DNA from 2 places in the Paenibacillus sp. JT22N1 genome. Region 1 is predicted to be linked to the other one. Evidence: a T-box and tRNA genes for the amino acid it is inferred to sense, from the RefSeq annotation. Region 1 holds a T-box; the other holds one or more tRNA genes.
The links. A T-box is a leader RNA that pairs with one kind of tRNA and senses whether it is charged. The one in region 1 lies ahead of tyrS (tyrosine--tRNA ligase), so its partner is inferred to be a tRNA-Tyr.
Positions count from the first base shown of each region.

Region 2: it has a tRNA-Tyr gene. The T-box ahead of tyrS (tyrosine--tRNA ligase) is inferred to sense a tRNA for this amino acid. The anticodon was not compared.

Region 1 covers NZ_JCAUAW010000004.1:249,647-259,371, forward strand. The annotation lists gene AC58UU_RS10250 (SGNH/GDSL hydrolase family protein) at 1-856, shown strand, start outside; gene AC58UU_RS10255 (extracellular solute-binding protein) at 869-2,431, shown strand; gene AC58UU_RS10260 (alpha/beta hydrolase fold domain-containing protein) at 2,456-4,558, shown strand; gene AC58UU_RS10265 (hypothetical protein) at 4,894-5,202, opposite strand; gene AC58UU_RS10270 (DUF3055 domain-containing protein) at 5,259-5,552, opposite strand; gene AC58UU_RS10275 (HRDC domain-containing protein) at 5,753-6,766, shown strand; T-box leader at 6,823-7,091, shown strand; gene tyrS (tyrosine--tRNA ligase) at 7,145-8,404, shown strand; gene corA (magnesium/cobalt transporter CorA) at 8,480-9,415, opposite strand; gene AC58UU_RS10290 (hypothetical protein) at 9,720-9,725, opposite strand, start outside.
Region 2 covers NZ_JCAUAW010000049.1:156-9,880, reverse strand. The annotation lists gene AC58UU_RS39265 (HEAT repeat domain-containing protein) at 1-199, opposite strand, end outside; gene AC58UU_RS39260 (hypothetical protein) at 397-654, shown strand; gene AC58UU_RS39255 (hypothetical protein) at 988-1,173, opposite strand; gene AC58UU_RS39250 (oxidoreductase) at 1,314-2,156, opposite strand; gene AC58UU_RS39245 (helix-turn-helix domain-containing protein) at 2,309-3,184, opposite strand; gene AC58UU_RS39240 (hypothetical protein) at 3,611-3,865, shown strand; gene AC58UU_RS39235 (arylamine N-acetyltransferase family protein) at 4,005-4,778, opposite strand; gene AC58UU_RS39230 (hypothetical protein) at 4,991-5,233, shown strand; gene AC58UU_RS39225 (hypothetical protein) at 5,251-5,658, shown strand; gene ade (adenine deaminase) at 5,635-7,428, opposite strand; tRNA gene AC58UU_RS39215 (tRNA-Gly) at 7,766-7,836, opposite strand; tRNA gene AC58UU_RS39210 (tRNA-Pro) at 7,844-7,917, opposite strand; tRNA gene AC58UU_RS39205 (tRNA-Arg) at 7,940-8,016, opposite strand; tRNA gene AC58UU_RS39200 (tRNA-Gly) at 8,026-8,100, opposite strand; tRNA gene AC58UU_RS39195 (tRNA-Leu) at 8,140-8,219, opposite strand; tRNA gene AC58UU_RS39190 (tRNA-Lys) at 8,240-8,312, opposite strand; tRNA gene AC58UU_RS39185 (tRNA-Gln) at 8,323-8,394, opposite strand; tRNA gene AC58UU_RS39180 (tRNA-Tyr) at 8,409-8,490, opposite strand; tRNA gene AC58UU_RS39175 (tRNA-Thr) at 8,566-8,641, opposite strand; tRNA gene AC58UU_RS39170 (tRNA-Asp) at 8,663-8,736, opposite strand; tRNA gene AC58UU_RS39165 (tRNA-Met) at 8,768-8,844, opposite strand; tRNA gene AC58UU_RS39160 (tRNA-Val) at 8,928-9,003, opposite strand; tRNA gene AC58UU_RS39155 (tRNA-Glu) at 9,082-9,156, opposite strand; tRNA gene AC58UU_RS39150 (tRNA-Ser) at 9,177-9,265, opposite strand; tRNA gene AC58UU_RS39145 (tRNA-Met) at 9,277-9,350, opposite strand; tRNA gene AC58UU_RS39140 (tRNA-Ser) at 9,378-9,465, opposite strand; tRNA gene AC58UU_RS39135 (tRNA-Asn) at 9,471-9,546, opposite strand; tRNA gene AC58UU_RS39130 (tRNA-Ala) at 9,550-9,625, opposite strand; tRNA gene AC58UU_RS39125 (tRNA-Ile) at 9,641-9,717, opposite strand.

The sequences.
Region 1 (9,725 bases):
TACGAATGGTAAAGTGCTGGTTTTCAAAGGCGACTTCTTCCATTCATCTCATGAGCTGGAGGCGGGTGTTGTAACAACGATCCAGTTGGAAGAGCCTGAAAGGTTTGCTCAAGTAATCCCGGAGAAGCTGAACAATAGGGCGTTCTCTTCTAATGTTTGGCGCATTTTCTTTGAACGGTTTAGCGCTGTTTTCTATGATATCGATGCATTCGGGTTTGAAGTGAGGCCTCCTCATAAGCATGAGATGCCTCAGTTGACACTTCTAGCTTACGGCTCATCAATAACGCAAGGGGCAGGAGCTTTAAGCCATTACAACGGCTATATACAGCAAGCTGCCCGACGTCTTGAAATTGATGCATGTAACTTAGGACTTAGCGGATCCTGCTTCTGCGAAAAAGAGTTGTCAGATCATATTGCGGAACGAAATGACTGGGATATGGTCTATCTTGAGATTGGTGTTAACATGCGAGCGGTAGTTTCTACGGAGGAATTTGAACGACGCTCATCCTATTTACTGGACCGTATCATTGAAAGGCACCCGGAGAAGCAAGTATTTCTAACCTATATTTATCCAAATCGGGCTACGTATTTCAGTGATTATAACCATGCTTACAGCGAGGCTGAAAGACACTATAACGAAATCTTAGCGCAATATACGGCAAATAGAAGCCACCCTTTCCTGCACTTGTTGGACGGGAGCAAGATCATGGATGACTTTACTGCGTTGACTAGCGATCTCATTCATCCTTCCGATTATGGCCATATTTTGATGGGAGAAAAGTTGGCAGGGTTCATGCTTCCAACTGTAAATAAGCTGCGAGAATGGCAAGTGAAACATGGAGTTATTTCCAAATAGGAGGAGATTGATATGAGAAAGAAGTGGCTTTTATCCATAATCAGTGCATCTTTGCTTGCCGCAACCGCAGCAGGATGCTCGCAGGCAGGGAAACAGGAAACAGCAACCGCAGGCAAGCCTGAGGGTGGGAAGGCGGCCTTCTCGATATCCTTCCGGTCCGGGAATATTTCGTATGCGGAAAATCACCCGAACATTAACGAAGAGAAATGGGTAAAGAAGCTGGAGGAGCTAACGAATACAGATTTGGACATCCGCTTAATGTCTCACAAAGAATTCGATCAAAAGATGATCCAGATGTTCGCCATCCATGATATACCTGATGTTGTTCAGGCGAGCTCGGGCTTGACGAATCCGCAATTGGCAGGGTCAGTGCAGGCTGGTGTATTTCTACCTTTAAACGATTTATTAGAAAAGCACGGCAAGAACCTTTTGAAAAAAATACCGAAAGAAGCATGGGAAAAAGAAACGGACGCCAAAGGGAATATCTACGCGATACCAGAGTGGTTATCGAATCCTTCCAGAAGAGCGACTTGGATCCGTACAGATTTATTAGAAAAAACGGGACTGCCAGAGCCCAAAACGGTTGATGATTACCTCAACGTTATGCGTGCGTTCAAGAAATTAGGTGTTGAGAATCCATATATGGGACGAGAAGATTTCGTGTATTCGGATGCTTTCTTCGGGGCTTATGATGTTTTCGGTAACTTCTTTATGAAGCAGGGCGATCAAATCGTTCCAAAGTTCTTTAACGTAGAAAATATGCAAAAGGCCATTCAAACCTATAAAACGATGGTGGATGAAGGCTTGATGAATAAAGAGTTTGAAACCATCAATCCGACCAAGTTCAAAAACGATATTTTAGCCGGAAAAGCAGGGATATGGAACATGAATGCCAACTTGTTGATTCAATGGGATCAGCAGTTGAGAGAAAACGTGGCAACCGGGAAGATGAAATTGATTTCATCTCCAACTGGACCTGACGGCAAGGGCGGATTGCGGCTTGTCGGTAACGTGACTAGAGCTTATTTGATTAATAAAAGTGCAAAGGATCCAGCAGCTATCATTAAATTTTTCGATTGGATGGTTAGTGACGAGGCGGAGAAATTTTTTACCTTTGGTATTAAAGGTGAGAATTACACGGAAGAGAATGGCAAACTCAATTATAAAGCGCCAACGAACGCTAAGGATGTAGATGAGGAGACTTATAGACAAATTTTACTCTGGTTAGTTCAGGATACGACTTATAACAAAGGAACTTTGAGTCTTACGCCTGAGGGGCAAGGTCTGATGAAACTGTATGATACGGTATTGGCCAAAGAAGGACGTGACGGTATCCAGTTCGATCCGCAGCTGAAGGGATATTTGAAGAATCCTGATCTTGCGCCAACGGGAGATAAGCTTCCGCCTGTTATTCTCACTCATGTTTTGAAAATGGTTTATGGAAAGGAACCGATCTCGGACTATCCGAAAGTTTTAGAAGAGTGGAAGCAAAAAGGCGGTAATGATGTCATCAAAGAAGCTACGGAAAGATTTAACAAAAATGATGGCGTTAATCTATCGAGAACGAAGAACTGATAACTAGGAAAGCGAGGGAGATAAATGAAGTACTTTCTGCGAAGTATTGAGATACGTATAGCTCTATGCATCATGCTACTGATGACCGTTGTTTCACCAATGTTTGAAATGAAACCGCTTTCGGCTGAACCGGTAGACACACAGCTCTTTTATGACAGCTTTGAATATGGTAACGGCGTTGCAGTCCCAACAACTTCGCGATCCCAGTGGTCACAAGAAGGTCTGAATGGAAGTCTGGTGAAGACGACAACTAGCGGCATGCATTCAGGTACCTATGGTATAAAAATAGATGCCACCGATTCGCTAAGCCTACGTCTTAGTACGGTTGGATACCAAAATATTCAGTTGAGTTACTGGTACAAATCAAGTGTTACAGCAGGTGGCGTAAAGGTGGAGTATTCCTCAAACGGAGGTTCCACTTGGTTCACTTTGGATCCCATTAATAGAGCGCAAGGCTCTTTTGAACAAAGAACCTATACCATCACGGCAGCCACGTACACACCTATTGATAATCTTCCGGATGTCAGAGTGAGATTCAGCGTGGACTCAGCGCTAACAGGCAACATCTATATAGATGATGTGGTAGTTAGAGGCATAGCGATTTCCAGCACACCTGATGAGCCTTCTATCCCACAGCCTGAAGGGCCGGAAATCGAATTCTTCTCCGACAATTTCGATGATCCTGATAATTACGGTTCAGAGGGCAGTGTATCCATACCATCACCCTGGTTACAGGAAGGCGCTGGGGGAAGCGCCGCCAAAACATCAACGTCAACGAGTGCTCCATCTCTGCCCAATTTCGTCAAAATTGATTCTAACGATGCACTAACCTTGCCGCTCAATACGACTGGATATGGGAACATCAAGCTGAGCTATTTTACAAGAGCATCATCTTATATTTGTGGTAGTATGGTCGTGGAGTGGTCAGGGAATGGAGGAAGCAGCTGGACGACTTTAGAAGAATTCAAGCTGGCCCAAGGTACTGCTGAGCAAAAAAACAGCGAATCCAACAAACTGAAGACGTGGGCATTAGGAGCGGATGCCAACAACAATCCTAATCTTAAGATAAGATTCAGAGTGGGAGATGCCATGCAGGCGAATATGTATATGGACAGTGTGTCAATTACAGGGCAAGCTATTCCGGGCATCCCGCCAGCAGTCTCACCGGTTCCCACACCTCCGCAAACCACGGACCCGGTACCTTTTCCCGTACCAGACGGTGTTACTTTGTATGAAGATGTAGAAATTGGAACAGCTGGTACCCGCCCCATATATACGTCGATAGCGGTTCCTAGTACTCTGCCTGCGGCTCCAATGCCTGTCGTTGTTTATATACATGGTGGAGGCTGGAATCACGGGGACAGGAAACAAGCATTGGCTAACATATGCGGATATGTGACCAAGAGAGGATATATCGGCGTTTCGCTTGACTACCGCCTGACTCCTGAGGCGCCTTTTCCGGCTCAGATCCAGGATGTGAAATTAGCCATTCGGTATTTGCGAGCACATGCCGCTCAATATCATATTGATCCTGACCGTATTGGCGTCTGGGGTTCATCGGCGGGAGGCCATCTTGCTTCGCTGCTCGGTACTTCTGGGGATCTCTTAACGAGTGATCAGGTGGTTCTCGATAATGGAAATACGGTACATGTGCCAGATCTGGAAGGCTCAGGAGGCTGGCAGGAATATTCCGATAAAGTGCAGGCGGTGGCAGACTGGTTTGGGCCTGCTGATTTCACGACTGCTTTTGCGAATAGCTATAGCTCGGTAACGGCGCTTCTAGGCGGGAACAAAGCCTTCACGGTGCCAGATCAGGCAAGACTCGCCATGCCCGGTACGTATGCATCTCCGGATGATCCGCCATTCTGGATCCGGCATGGAGACGCGGATTCTACGATTCCCTATACGGATAGCGTTACATTTGCTAATCAACTAACAGCAGCGGGTGTTAGTGTCGTTGACTTCAAGGTTGTTCCCGGGCAGGGCCACGGGTTCACAGGAACAGCATCAGAAACAGCCAATGCGGAGGCATGGGCATTCATGGATCAGTATGTTAAGAATAGGACTGTGACAGAACACATTTTATACAAAAATGGTTACAACCCGGGCGGATCCAATGGATCCTAATCCCCCTGGCCCGGCGCCGCATATCAGCACTATCCCTTTTTCTAAGTAAAATAGGTGAGAATGTTGTAGTAAATACAACAATTTTCTCCTTTTAGAAGTGTAAATGGTGAAGATGTTGTACGTCATACAACAATTTCCATTAAATCGAGTGAAATAGCTCCAATTTAAGCAAACATGTTGCACTTTCTACAACACTGGATAGCTTTAAACACTAAAGTAAAGAAAATTGTTGTATGTTTTGCAACTTGATGGGTTCTATCCACATCTAAAAAACAAAAAAACGAGCCAAACGTCTGTAATATCAAACGTTCGGCTCGCTTATTTTTTATAAGAGCTTATTCTTCATTTGTAGGTTCGTTTCGATAATCGTCTTCACCTGGATAATCCCGCTTAATGCCTTCATGCAGCTCGTGATTTTCGTAAGAATATTGATTAGGCGGACGTTGATCTTTACGCCATGGTGTACTTTTTCCCAGCGATTCTGTATTTAGGCTAGTGCCATAAGGACCTTCTGGGAACTCCTCTGGAATTAGGTCATTGCGCTGCGACTCAACCGTCTCTAGATCAGTGAAGTCATCGCGGTATTCAGGGATGAAGCCTTTTGCTTCTGTTTTCTTAGCTAATTGGGGGGATTCGTCAATCATGGATAAAGCCTCCTTATCAGGTTGCTATGCTTTTTCCAGTGTCCCCCGCAGATAGCTTAAATATCCGTAAAATGAATGGAACCAATAATTTGCGACAAGAATTCATTAAGTTCTAGCGCTTGTTCCTCATTCAGTTTATACACATGTTCTAAATATCCTTCTTCAGCCAGATCATCTGGACCAATAACTGCACTGCGTCCGGATTGCAAATCAATAACAAGCTTTTTGCCGAAATAACGGGATGTCGTCATAATTGCCAGATCAAATCGATGCAATGCGTTGCCAACGAAACAAACGAAACGCGTTGTTGTTTCTTCCTGATGGTCGTATAAAAAGTCATAATCAGACATGAGGGCCCTCCATTCTCTTTCTAGTATGCATCTCATTATAACCGAAAAAAGCTTGTCAACAAAACATATCTTGCGCCCATCTGACAAACATGGTATGATTTGGATATTAGAAAAAGGGAAGCACCTTTTCAGCTAACTGCTGAAGAGGTGCTTTTTCGTTTTTCTGAACCTATTTTTAGTCATCGTTTGGAGGAGAAGGTATGAATATTGTATTTCTGAACACTTTGGAAAAAGAAGCGGGGGATCATCGCGTTACATCGGCACAAGTGTCGATTGGGGAAGAACAAGGCATTTGGAATGTCTATTGGAATGAGCCTGATAGCGCTGGCAAAATTCAGCAAGATCAGTGGTATCAAGGGGTGAGCTGGGATGAGATGCTGAGTGCTTTCCGTCAGGGGCTGCGGGATAAAGTTCGTTCCGGTTTCCGTCCGCTTGTTAGTACGGATTTGGAATCAGCGCAAGGATTGTCAGGCAAAGCTAGAATGACACAGATGCTGACTTACTACTGCGAAGAAAATCCAAGTGAGGAAGTGTACGAAACGCTCCGCGCTTGGAGGCGCGAACAAGCTGCCCGTGAGGGGAAAGCACCGTATATTCTCGCTACGAATCGTGTCCTTCGCATGATCTCAGTCTTCCTGCCTCAGAGCAAGGAAGAGCTGCAGCAAATTCCTGGCTTCGGCGAGCAAAAGACGACCATGTATGCGGCAGATGTGCTCAATCTCACCGCTGAGTATACACGTTTGAATGGCTTTCCTTTAGATTGGGTAGCAAAAAGCGTGGACACAGTGAAGTTTGAGGCCTGGCTACACGCTCAGAAGGAGCAAAAGCTGCGAACTGAGCTTGACCGTGAGGTAAGCAAGCGCAAACTTCTTGAGATTGTTGCTAGCGGAGGAAGCTTGGCGGATTTGCAAGCAGTGCTAACGATGCCGCGCAGGGAACTGCTGCTTTGGGTGGAGGATTTGGAGCGAGAGGGATACGATATGGATCCGCTTGTAGAAGCGGAGCTGGCTTCGATCCCGGAAGAAGAGCAAATCAAAGCCTGGAACGCCTTCGAATCGGAAGGTGACCGCTACCTGAAGCCGGTGCTGCAGCGCATCATCGGTACGGAGGAGCTCAAAGGCAAAGAACTTGACCGCGCCTATGAGTGGCTGCGCTTGCTTCGGTTGCGCTTCCGCAGGGAGAAGGAAAGGTTTGCTTCTCAAGCTGCGAGCTAGCTAGTATTGACATTGATTAGGATTATATGATTAAATGGTCAATAATCTAAATATCAATGAAAGCGATGACGAACATGGGCTATGCCCGAAGTAGGAGAAATGCCGCTGCTGCAGAGAGTCGGTGTAGGGTGCAAACCGATGCAAGTATGGCTCCGAATTACAGTTCTGAGTTGGTTAAGGGAACATGCTCGTTAGAGCATCAGTAGCTTTTACCCGGCATTCATTTGTCGTTATAAATCTAAGTGAAAGAGAAATTTGCGAATGAGAGCGCGAATCCTTCTCTTTAATTAGGGTGGTACCGCGAGACAACCTTCTCGTCCCTTTGTGGACGCGATGGTTGTCTTTTTTGTTTTTATCATATGAGGAGGGATTAATACTATGTTGACATGGGATCAGCTTACCGAAATACAGCAGCAAGAAGTGGAACGTCAATTGCTTGTCATTGGGCGGGGCGCTGCCGAAATCGTGCCTGAGGAAGCACTCAAGCAAAAGATCATGCACGCCGTGGCTACAGGAAAGCCGTTAAAAGTGAAGCTTGGCTTAGATCCATCTGCACCGGATATTCATATTGGTCACACCGTTGTTTTGCAGAAGCTGCGTCAATTTCAAGATTTGGGACACGAGGTTCAACTCATTATCGGAGATTTCACAGGACGGATTGGGGATCCTACCGGAAAGTCAGAGACACGTAAACAGCTGTCAGAGGAAGATGTTAAGCACAATGCGCAAACGTATCAGACGCAATTGTCCAAAATATTAGATTTGACCAAGACCACTTTTTACTACAATTCATCTTGGCTTGGAGCGCTTAGATTCGATGATGTGCTGAAGCTAGCAGGTAAAGTAACGGTTGCGCGTATGCTGGAGCGGGATGACTTTGCCAAAAGATACGCGGCTAACCAGCCGATTCACGTTCATGAGTTTTTCTACCCTTTAATGCAGGGCTATGACTCCGTTTCTCTTGAAAGTGACATTGAGCTAGGCGGAACGGATCAAACCTTCAATATTTTGATGGGCCGAACGCTCCAAAGCGCTTATGAGATTAAAGATGGACAGGTGGCGATTCTGATGCCGCTGCTCGAAGGCTTGGATGGTGTTCAAAAAATGAGCAAAAGCTTGCGAAATTACATTGGCATCGATGAGCTTCCTAACGAAATTTTCGGCAAAACGATGTCGATTCCGGATTCGCTCATGACCAAATACTACGAGTTAACAACGGCCATCTCAAATGAATCCCTGCATGATCTCAAACGAGGACTAGAAGCAGGTGCCATCCATCCGAGAGATGCCAAGATGAAGCTAGCTAAGGAATACGTGCAAATGTATCATGGTGCGCAGGCAGCAGAAGAGGCTGAACAGCATTTTATAACCGTGTTCCAAAAGCGAGCTTTGCCCGAAGACATCGAAGAAATGACTCTAAGCATCAGCCAGCAGGAAGAAGGCTCAATCTCCATCATTAAGCTTCTCGTATTACTAGAACTGCAAGCTTCCAACGGAGAAGCAAGACGCAGTGTGGAACAAGGGGCAGTGAAGATCAATGAACAGAAGATCATGCAAATTCATGAACAAATAACCCCAAAGGATGGGGATATTATTCAGGTGGGGAAACGAAAATTTGTTAAAATTAAGTTGATTTAAGCAGGACAAAAAGGGCTCCTTGATAGCAGCATTTTGCTCCAAGAAGCCCTTACCTTAACGACTATGCAAAAGTAACTACAGCCATTCTTTTTTGCGAAATAATACATACATGCCTATGCCCAATGCACCCATGAACGCCAACACAATTTCATCGCCATGAGCCACATGAAGCCCGAGAATGTTATCAAAATTCATCCCGAACACGCCGGTAATGAACGTTAAAGGCATGAAGATCGTCGAAGTTGCTGTGAAAACGCGCATGATCTCATTCGCGCGGTTAGCGACGCTGGACTGATAGGCTTCTCGTAAGTTGCCCATGAGATCGCGCAGCGTATCAAACGTATCCACGATCTTTACGGCATTTTCATAAATGTCTCCGAAATATTTTTGCAGCTGATGGTCAATCAGTCTAAGCTCTTTTTTACCAAGTGTTCCAATGACATCGCGTTGAGGAACAAGTACTTTTTTGAGCCATAGAATCTCTGAGCGAAGTCCAATAATTTCATTCAAATGCGACTTCTTCGTTGCCACCAGGATGTCTTCTTCCAGCTTTTCAATCTTGGCCTCGATACGGTCACCGACCGCCACATAATTATCGACGACAAGATCGACCAGATGGTATAGGAAACGATCGGCGCTGTTTACTTCCTCTTCCCAGAGAAAAGGTTTCAAAGCTCGAAGTTCATTGATTTTTTGTCTAGTAACGGTAATAATAACATGTCTGCTTAGAAATAGATTAAGTGCGCGAAGGAAAATTTCTTCATCATCAAATCGAATACTATTAATAACGATAAAATAATGGGAATCGTAGAACTCAATTTTGGGACGTTGTTCCTCTTCGCTTAAGCAATCCTCCACGGCCAAATCATGAAGATGGAACAAAGGTTGAAGGATCTCTAAGTCCTCTACCCCTGCATCAATCCAATAAAAGCCTCTTTCTGGAGGTGTTAGGGCGACAGTCACGTCATCAACCAACGTAAAAATGCCATTCTGAACCCACCGTGTTTTCATCTGATCCACCCCTTTGAATGGAATCAGTCGGTTAGTTCATCTTTTTAGAGCAAGGCTCCGGATGAAGGAATAACCGACTGCATTCCTACACTATTAAATTGTTTAAGATCCTTGCAGGTTCTACTCCTCGGTTCTCCGTCCAAACGTATGCCCTCCTTTTTCGTCCGTGTCGAATACTTGTCTAGTATAACCCTTCATATATCACGTTTCAAGCCATAAAAGTTTGCAGAAACTGGGTAGATTGTTGTTAAGATAAAGTATGGAGATAACGCTCAGTCGGTGTCAAAAAAATAGCCACCATGACTTACAT
Region 2 (9,725 bases), on a different contig from region 1:
TGCGGTAAGCAGCCTCTTGAATGGGATATACAGCATCGCCGCTCATCATACGCGCTAGTATGTTAATGGTTTGTTGGTCGTTATACTGGCCTAATGCTTCAACGGCTTCTAGACGTTCTCTCCAATTGGATGTACGATTAGCCGATTTTTTTAGTTCCTCTAAATTGGGAGGTATTTCGTTTTTTATTTCGATGGTCAAATGATTCAAGCTCCTTCTGTCTGCTGTTATTAGATTGATGTTACACTTTTTTGAGGTGGAGCGCCAACTTTTTGGTGATTATATTTATAAATGGAACACAAGAGTACCATTTATACAGGATTTTATATAATTTATCATATTATACGGGTATCTCTTTTTATCAATGATTTCAACAACCTCAATTTGAGGTGAATGAGATGTCCGATTTTTTAAGTCTGGTTGGCGAGCGATTAAGAATAGAAATTGATCCTAGCGAGTTGTTCAATTTTCAGAAGCTTGATGGTGAAGGAATTCATGAGAAAAAGCTAATCCTTGATATTCATAAAAGCATGCTCATGGAGAGAGGGCTTGATGAGGTTAAGTATGTCTTTCGGACAACGAATGATTTCCTGGATACCATTGATGCCAAGGAGTCTGGTAAAGGAATAGGAAGAGTTAGCGTTTCAAGAATGTAGAGCCATATGGGAAATTCAGCCCCCAGTTTGAGAATTTCGAAGGCTGAATGCTACTTCCATTGGATAATCCAATGGAAGTAGGGAATTGACAGCTTGGAAGCCAATTCTATTGGAAAATTTCCAATGGAAGTATTAATTTCATGCAGAATACGTTTCAAATGTTCCAGATGGTCAAAAGAACTTAATGGGCTGTCCTATAAGTAGATTTTACCTACTTATAGGACAGCCCCATGTTATTCGTATGAACGACTAAATAGCAATAAAACAAAACAACGACCAGCTCACACTCATGCGAACTGACCGCTGCTTCATTTGCTATTCATTATATCAGCCTCAATTTACGACAACACCCCTACAGTACTTGCATACAGCTGCATCGATTGCAATTTCCTCGTTACAATACGCGCACGACTTATGTGTTTGCAAATCAGACGATGGTACCACTTTGCGCTTCTTCACGTTCATATAAATCAATAAACCAACCACAACCACGATAACGGCCAACAACCAATAAACCATACCGAAACACCTCCTAGTTGATAAACAACTTCTGATGATTCCGTATAAGTATATTCGGTCATCCTTGTCCATTTGTCTTAGTTGTGAACAAGAATAAATACTAGTCCCTATTCCGACTCATTAATTGCAACTTTACCCTCTTACATCATCATGATCCGTTCCCGTAATAACGTCATACCAGTCTTCAATGTCTTTTCAAACTTTGCCGTCTTTTCTCTATACATAGCAAGGGTGTCATTGCCTAAAGGCAAATGAACAGGAGGCTTTTCAGCGTTGGCCAATGTAATGAAAGCTTGTGCGAGTTTCTTGGGATCGCCAGGCTGCTTCTTATTAACTTGTGTGGCAAAGCTTCGCATTTCTCCCACTGTGCCTGCATAATCATCGATGACATGAGTGGTTCTTATCAAAGATGTTGGATCAAGGAATTCAGTTCTAAAAAAGCCTGGTGCCACGACGGTTGCATAAATCCCTAAAGGAGCTAATTCCAAAGCCATGGACTCCGTAATGCCTTCTACAGCAAACTTGGTGGAACCATAAATCCCCCAGCCAACAAATCCGTTTAATCCGCCTACTGATGAAATATTGATGATATGTCCCGAGCGCTGCTTACGCATGTAGGGTAAAATTGCGCGGGTAACGTTTAGTAACCCGAAAACATTGGCATCATAATTTTGTTTCACTTCTTCATTCGAAGCTTCTTCAACGGCACTCAGCAATCCATAACCAGCATTATTGACTAGCACGTCAATTCTTCCGAATTTGTCTGTTGCTTGTTTCGCTGCATCTAAGGCTTGAGCTTCGTCCGTAACATCCAGCACAGTTACAAATAAGTTTTCGTTGTTATCAAGCTGCGCGGCTAATTGTTCAGGCTTGCTGCGAACGGTAGCTACCACCTTGTTGCCCTCTGCTAAAGCAGCTTTTGCAATTTCTAATCCAAAGCCTCTGGATGCGCCTGTGATGAACCATACTTTTTGATTTGTCATAGTCGTCATTTTTAAATTGAATATTTCATGACCTAAGATTATCACAGCGCATTCCGACCTACTTTTCCAAAAAGCCCAAAGTATTTGTCCATTTAGCTCAAATTAAAAAAATCTTAGCCCGGCGGGTGCCGAACTAAGATCTCTGTTTGCTTTTAGCTTAACTGTTGCCTGTAAGAGGACGGGGTATAGCCAAAATGCTCTTTGAAAACCCTTGAAAAATGCGCAACATTCTCAAACCCCGTCGTAAAGCAAACATCCGTTACTGACATGGTCGAATAGGTCAACAATTCTTTGGCCTTCTCCAAGCGTTTCTGCCGAATCCATAGAGATGGGGACGTGTTGTAAATGGATTGAAAATCCCGTTTGAAGCTGGACAAGCTTCTGCCCGATAAATAAGCCAAATCATTCACCGAAACGGGATTCAAGATATTTTGTTCCACGACGGTTGAGATATCGGATCGCACCTGCTGCTTCAATTGAAGTAATTGCTGCACGATATTTTCGTTGGCATGGCTAAGATCAAACAATAATTCCAACAACTTAATTTTAATTAATCCGTCCTCGATGTTATCGGGTTCGTTGAAATATGGTTTAAGTGATTCTAAATACGTTAACAGTCGTTCACTTATCGGATTTACGAAAATAGGTACCAACGCTGTTGGCTGCGTAGATTGAATGTCCGCCATTTTAATAAAGTCTTTGAGTACTTCATCTTTTAGAAAAAACATCATGTACTCTAATAAGTATGCCTGATTAGGTTCGCCTGATTTCTCATATTCAATGACAATGGATTTTTGCAACAGTACCATTTCGTGCTTATGAACAACGTACATCTGATCGCCGTATCGCACCGTATAAGTGCCATTCAGCACAAACATGAGAAGGTAGTCTTCTAAGAACATAGTCCCTTGTTTTCCTACCGTGTTGGTGCACGATTCAATGACTGTGAGCCCTTTGAGCTTCAAAACGCTTTGATTGAATGGCGATGCTGCTAAGCCTTGCGGTGCTTTTATTATTCTTTGGGTCACGCGCACCCTCCCCTCAATTCCCCACTCCAAATGATGATAACCAAACTCAGGCTGATGATAGGAGATATTCTCTCTAATTGTACCACGGAATATGACATTTTCCTGTTGGACAACACTGAACACAATATAAAACCGATCTGCTTATAGAAGTTTACGTCCTTCACGGTCAGCTTGTCCGCATATTCTTCCAGTCTTTGATCGTCTTAGGCGGGCTTCTCGGGGTCAAATCCAACTTCCTATGATCGGGTCCGAAATATCGATTAAAGCCTCCTACTGAGCCCATGAGGCGATGTGGACGTGATCGAAGAATACCTCATCCGGGGAAGTTACTAGATGTCACTGACACATTCAATGGTTAATTAAAAAACACTAATTCAGCGTTCTTTTTCGCGTTGTTCGGAAGTACTTTTGCTCAATGCATCAACCATGTCCTTTGAACATAATATTAAAATAAAGCGCTTCCAACATCGTTATTGTGGAGAATTTGTAGGTTATATAAATAAGGAGTTGATGTCCATGTTCAACCCAAAAGAATGGACCAAACAAATGAAATTCATTCACGGCATTGCAAGAACTATCTACATCAACAAATACACTGGACTACCAAAGCTAAGTTGTACTTTCACCAAAGAGCAGCAGAAAGCTTTAGAACGTGAAGACAGCAAGTTATCACTTTCGTAATTAGAATCATATTCGGATTATGGTTTCTCTAACGGAAAGAACTTTAAGTTAGAAAAAGAAAAAGGGACCCCTTTCGGGGTCCTCTTCGACGTTGAATAAATGGAAATCCAACTATTATAGTACATGACTACATTAATGATTAATCTAGATGAATACCAAAATGCTCTTGCAGTGCTGCTTTATACTCTTCTTCGGTCTGCGGAGTGAAAGTCCTAACCCCCGCGGATGTAAAGATGCGAAACTCTCGACCAGCCAGCGTATTCCGCCCTTCCAGGGTGCGCATGGCTACCATTGGGCTTTTGGTAAATATCGAATCCGGGGCGTTCTCACACCAGAAGGTCGCAAAGGTGAAGTCCTTCGGCAGCTGAGGCTCCTCCGTAAACGAGTAGATGCGGTTCCATTCCTTGTTCTTCTGCTCATATAGCATCCAACCATAATTGGCATCGCGCTCGAGACGGTAGCACTCTCCGCCCTGGTGCTGTTCAAGACCTTCGATCCATGCGACCGGCCTGCGGGGGACAATCCCTCCTACTCCGACATCACACAAATAAGTCGTGCCTTCTGCCTCTACCTTCAGGACGTGATGACGTCGTTTCGGTGGTGTGTTCGGTTCGTCGCGCCAAAATCGAGCAACCAAGTCAGTGACCGAGTAGCCAAGCTCCCGCAGCAGCCAGCCGAATAAAGCGTTCAGCTCGAAGCAGTACCCACCGCGCCCGCGCACGACAATCTTTTGATATACATCCACAGGATCCAATGATAAAGCTATGCGGTTCATAATGTCCAAATTTTCGTATGGAACCGTGTGGAGATGACACTCCTGCAGGTCGGCCAGTGTCTTTGCGCTGCCATCGAGCGAACCTTTAAACCCGATACGCTCCAGATAGGTCTGAATCTGACTATTTTTACTGAACATGTTGAACACCCCATCCCTATTTTTTTCATTGATAGACAAGATCGTGCGATTTAACAACAATATACTTTTAAAAAATACCATCATTACCCTATTTCCGTCATATATTCCAGTTTAACTCTTCATAAAAGCTTACAAAACGACAACGGTTTTCGAGCGACATTTTAGTTCTAATCCGTTAATCTATGAAAAAAGATTCATAGGAGGGCTAATTTATGATTCAAAACTTAGAGCTATGTGCAACGGGATTGTTAATTATCTCCATAATGTTTCATCTTTTTATAGATATAATCAAAAAGAATAAAATCATTAACTATCCAATTAACTATCCAATTCAAGAAGAGGAATCTATCCAAGTTATTTACCCACAGTATATCGACTGCAGCCGGAGCATTAATCTTTCACTTCTTCCCAAAGATTATCTTTTTACGGATGGGCAGCTCAGCGAGATTCATTAATTTAAGGGGGCCATACTGTGTCAAACAAGGTAATCAGTGATGAAGAGTTGATATTGCTGCTGTCTCCCACTAATAATAACGAAGAAAATGAGCAATCAGAGAAACCGAAGCTAACCATGAAATTACTATATGAGCTTATAAAAAAGCTAAAACAAGAGAACATGTTGCTTTCCAAACGTGTAGACGAATTTGAACAGCAATTGAATTTGTTGCACCAAATTCGAGATGAGGTAGCCACCACCCTAGATCTGCCGATTATCGAGGAAACCGAAATTACAGTCAGGATGGAAGCTGAGCTCGTTCCCAGCCTCCCGCAAACCATCCAAACCTCCCGCGCCGAACGTCATCCTTCTAAAAAGAATAAAAAGGATAAGTCCTTTTGGACCTATTTATTTAGCCACTTAACCAATTTCCACTTCAATTAGCTTGAACTGTGTAACATCGACAAGACCTCGGTTTGAAATCCGAATTTCAGGAATAACAGGTAAAGCAATTAATGAGAATGTCATAAACGGAGCGTTCAGCGGGCAGCCCATTTGTTTCCACGCTTTTTCGAGCTCTGCAACCTCTTTAACGACTTCAAGCAATGATTTATCTGACATGAGGCCTGCGATGGTCATCGGTACTTGAGCCAGCACTTTACCGTTCTCTACAACGATCATGCCGCCTCCCATTTTGACAAGCTCATTAGCTGCCAAAGCCATATCTTGCTCATTGATCCCCATAACAATTAGATTGTGACTGTCATGCGCCACTGTAGAGGCTACCGCACCTACCTTCAATTGAAAGCCATGCGTAAAGCCAAGTGAAATTTGACCCGTTCCACGGTGCCGCTCGATACAGGCGAGACGAATAATATCCTGCTCAACATCTGGTTGGATGATCCCTTGCTCAACAGCCAGCATTGCTGTCATTTTCTCTGTTCTTGCACTATTTTCAATAACGTTAATGACATTAACCTTCGTCTTTTCCTGATTACTGCGACTTACAAGCTTGAAGTCCTCAGGCGTAAGCTCTCGCTTAACGTTCATGGAATTACGGATGTGCTCGGGATAGACAAAATCGGGGAAATCAACCGTAAGCTTGCCATAATCAAAAACAACTTGACCATCAGTAATGACAGTTGAAGGCTCGACCTTCTGTAAATCATCCAGCAATAAAATATCAGCACATTTACCGGGAGTAATACTGCCCAAATCTTGCTCCATTTTAAAATAGCGCGCCACATTAATCGTTACCATCTGAATCGCTGTTACAGGATCGACGCCCTCTTCGATTGCGCGGCGCACCACATGATTGAGATGCCCTTTCTCCACCAAAGTTTGCGGATTTACGTCATCCGTAACGAGCGAAATATTGGACGTGTTGACCTTATCTTCGGTTACCACCTTAATGACCTCTTTGACATCATGCCAGGCAGAACCTTCACGAATCATAAGGTGCATGCCCATACGGACTTTGTGAAGACCTTGTTCCCTTGTTACGGTTTCATGATCAGATGTCACGCCGGACCCTATATACGCTTGCAGCATACGATCATCATCACTTGGAAAATGTCCTGTGACGGTTTTACCACTCTTGATCGTTTCTTCAATCTCCCCGCACATTTTCGGATCACCATAAATGACACCAGGGAAATTCATAACTTCACCTAGTCCGACCACATTATCCCACTGCAGTCCCTCTTTAATATCAGTCACTTCTAAGCTTGCACCTGCATCTTCTAAGCCGTTAGTCGCTGGTACGCAGGATGGGAAGGTCGTGAATACTTTGAGAGGCAGCTGCTGCCCCTCTTCGTGCATCAGCCTTACACCTTCTGTTCCAAATACATTGGCAATTTCATGAGGGTCCATAAAAATCCCCGTTGTTCCTTTGGCTAATGCCGCTTTGGCAAACTCGGTAACGGAAAGCATCGTGCTTTCAACATGCATATGACCATCTAAAAATCCTGGAGACATATACTTCCCTGTGGCATCGATAACGACCGTTTGAGCCCCAATGGTGTGGTCTGCGTTCCCTACATACGCTATTCTCCCAGCCACAACAGCAACATCAATACGCTCAAGTAATTCACCAGAATACACATTGACGAGTGTTCCATTCTTAATGACTACATCGGCAAATGCTTCGCCTAGTGCAACCTTAGCTAGCGTTCTACTCACTTCAACTAGCTTATTTCTTTTATTTAGAGTCATGGGTTTTGTACTCCTTTATGTATTTAAATTAATTGACCTTTTCCGGTTCGGTGACAAGCGTCACATCTCACTGAACATCGGTTTACATGCATTATTTGTATCACTTCACTATTAAATTTACCATGAAAAAGGTTTTTCTCAAGGGTTGCATGCTACAACAGAGGATTCCCCATTTCTTTTTATTAAATTATGTGGTGGGAATACTCCAAATGCTTATTTGAAATGTTTCCTATGGGTGTATTCTATGATGTCTTTACAGAAGGTCGAACCCATACGGCTTCTCTTCCAGTTCCCATTCAAACGAAAAAGATCACCCGAAGGTGATCTTTTTCTGTGAAGCGGGCGGCGGGAATCGAACCCGCGCGATCAGCTTGGAAGGCTGAAGTTCTACCATTAAACTACGCCCGCGTGTCTATCGGGACGACACGATTTGAACATGCGACCCCCTGCTCCCAAAGCAGGTGCTCTACCAAGCTGAGCTACGTCCCGATAAGGTATAACATATGAATAATGGCGCGCCCTGAGAGATTCGAACTCCCGACCTTTTGATTCGTAGTCAAATACTCTATCCAGCTGAGCTAAGGGCGCTTAATAAAATGGAGCGGAAGACGGGGATCGAACCCGCGACCCTCGCCTTGGCAAGGCGATGCTCTACCGCTGAGCCACTTCCGCATGGGTACCTCAGGAGTATGAATACTGCTGAGGATTTAATGCGCGTAGAGGGACTTGAACCCCCACGGTCACCCGCTAGATCCTAAGTCTAGTGCGTCTGCCAATTCCGCCATACGCGCATGCTGTAAATAAGGCAAAGTGAGTCATGTAGGATTCGAACCTACGACACCCTGATTAAAAGTCAGGTGCTCTACCAACTGAGCTAATGACTCATATGAAGAACTGGGGATCAAGGATTTGAACCTTGGCATGACGGAGTCAAAGTCCGTTGCCTTACCGCTTGGCTAATCCCCAACGTAGTTTGGAAATGGAGGCTGATGGATTCGAACCACCGAACTCAAAGAGAGCAGATTTACAGTCTGCCGTGTTTAGCCACTTCACTAAGCCTCCATGTATAAAGCCTAACCAAGCCCCGAAAAAGTAATGACGTTGCTACAAAGCTTTGCTTCACTTTTTTGGGAATTGTGGTGCCGTCGAGAGGACTTGAACCCCCAACCTACTGATTACAAGTCAGTTGCTCTACCAGTTGAGCTACAACGGCATATTCATTTATGAAAAATGACGGAGCTGACGGGATTCGAACCCGCGGTCTCCTGCGTGACAGGCAGGCATGTTAGGCCACTACACCACAGCTCCACACTGTGAAGAACAACTCTCTGAAAGAGTTTGGTTGCGGGGGCAGGATTTGAACCTGCGGCCTTCGGGTTATGAGCCCGACGAGCTACCGGGCTGCTCCACCCCGCGACATTGAAAGCATAATTTCATTATGAGCCCCGAAAAAGTAATCGGCGTTGCTACAAAGCTTCACTTCACTTTTTTGGGCAGTATGGTGGAGGCTGACGGGATCGAACCGCCGACCCTCTGCTTGTAAGGCAGATGCTCTCCCAGCTGAGCTAAGCCTCCATGAGATAATGAATTTTGGGCCCACGCAAAGTATTCGGAATAGGCTTCGTCAGCTTTACGTCACTTTGTGGGGATTATTGGTGACCCGTAGGGGACTCGAACCCCTGTTACCTCCGTGAAAGGGAGGTGTCTTAACCACTTGACCAACGGGCCAAATTCAAAAAATTTACCGACGGAGAGAGAGGGATTCGAACCCTCGCACCACTTACGCAGTCTAACCCCTTAGCAGAGGGTCCCCTTATAGCCACTTGGGTATCTCTCCAATTTATCTAGTAGCGGCAGAGGGGCTCGAACCCCCGACCTTACGGGTATGAACCGTACGCTCTAGCCAGCTGAGCTACGCCGCCATATTGTCTTTCCTTTATCTAAAGAAACGGAGAAGGAGGGATTCGAACCCTCGAGACGCTTGTGACGCCTACACGATTTCCAATCGTGCTCCTTCGGCCGCTCGGACACTTCTCCAAAAATGGCTCCCCGAACAGGACTCGAACCTGTGACAACTCGATTAACAGTCGAGTGCTCTACCAACTGAGCTATCAGGGAATATGGTGGAGCCAAGCGGGATCGAACCGCTGACCTCCTGCTTGCAAGGCAGGCGCTCTCCCAGCTGAGCTATGGCCCCATAAAAGAAATTAATTGGTGGGCCCTAGTGGACTCGAACCACCGACCTCACCCTTATCAGGGGTGCGCTCTAACCAGCTGAGCTAAGGGCCCTAATGAGT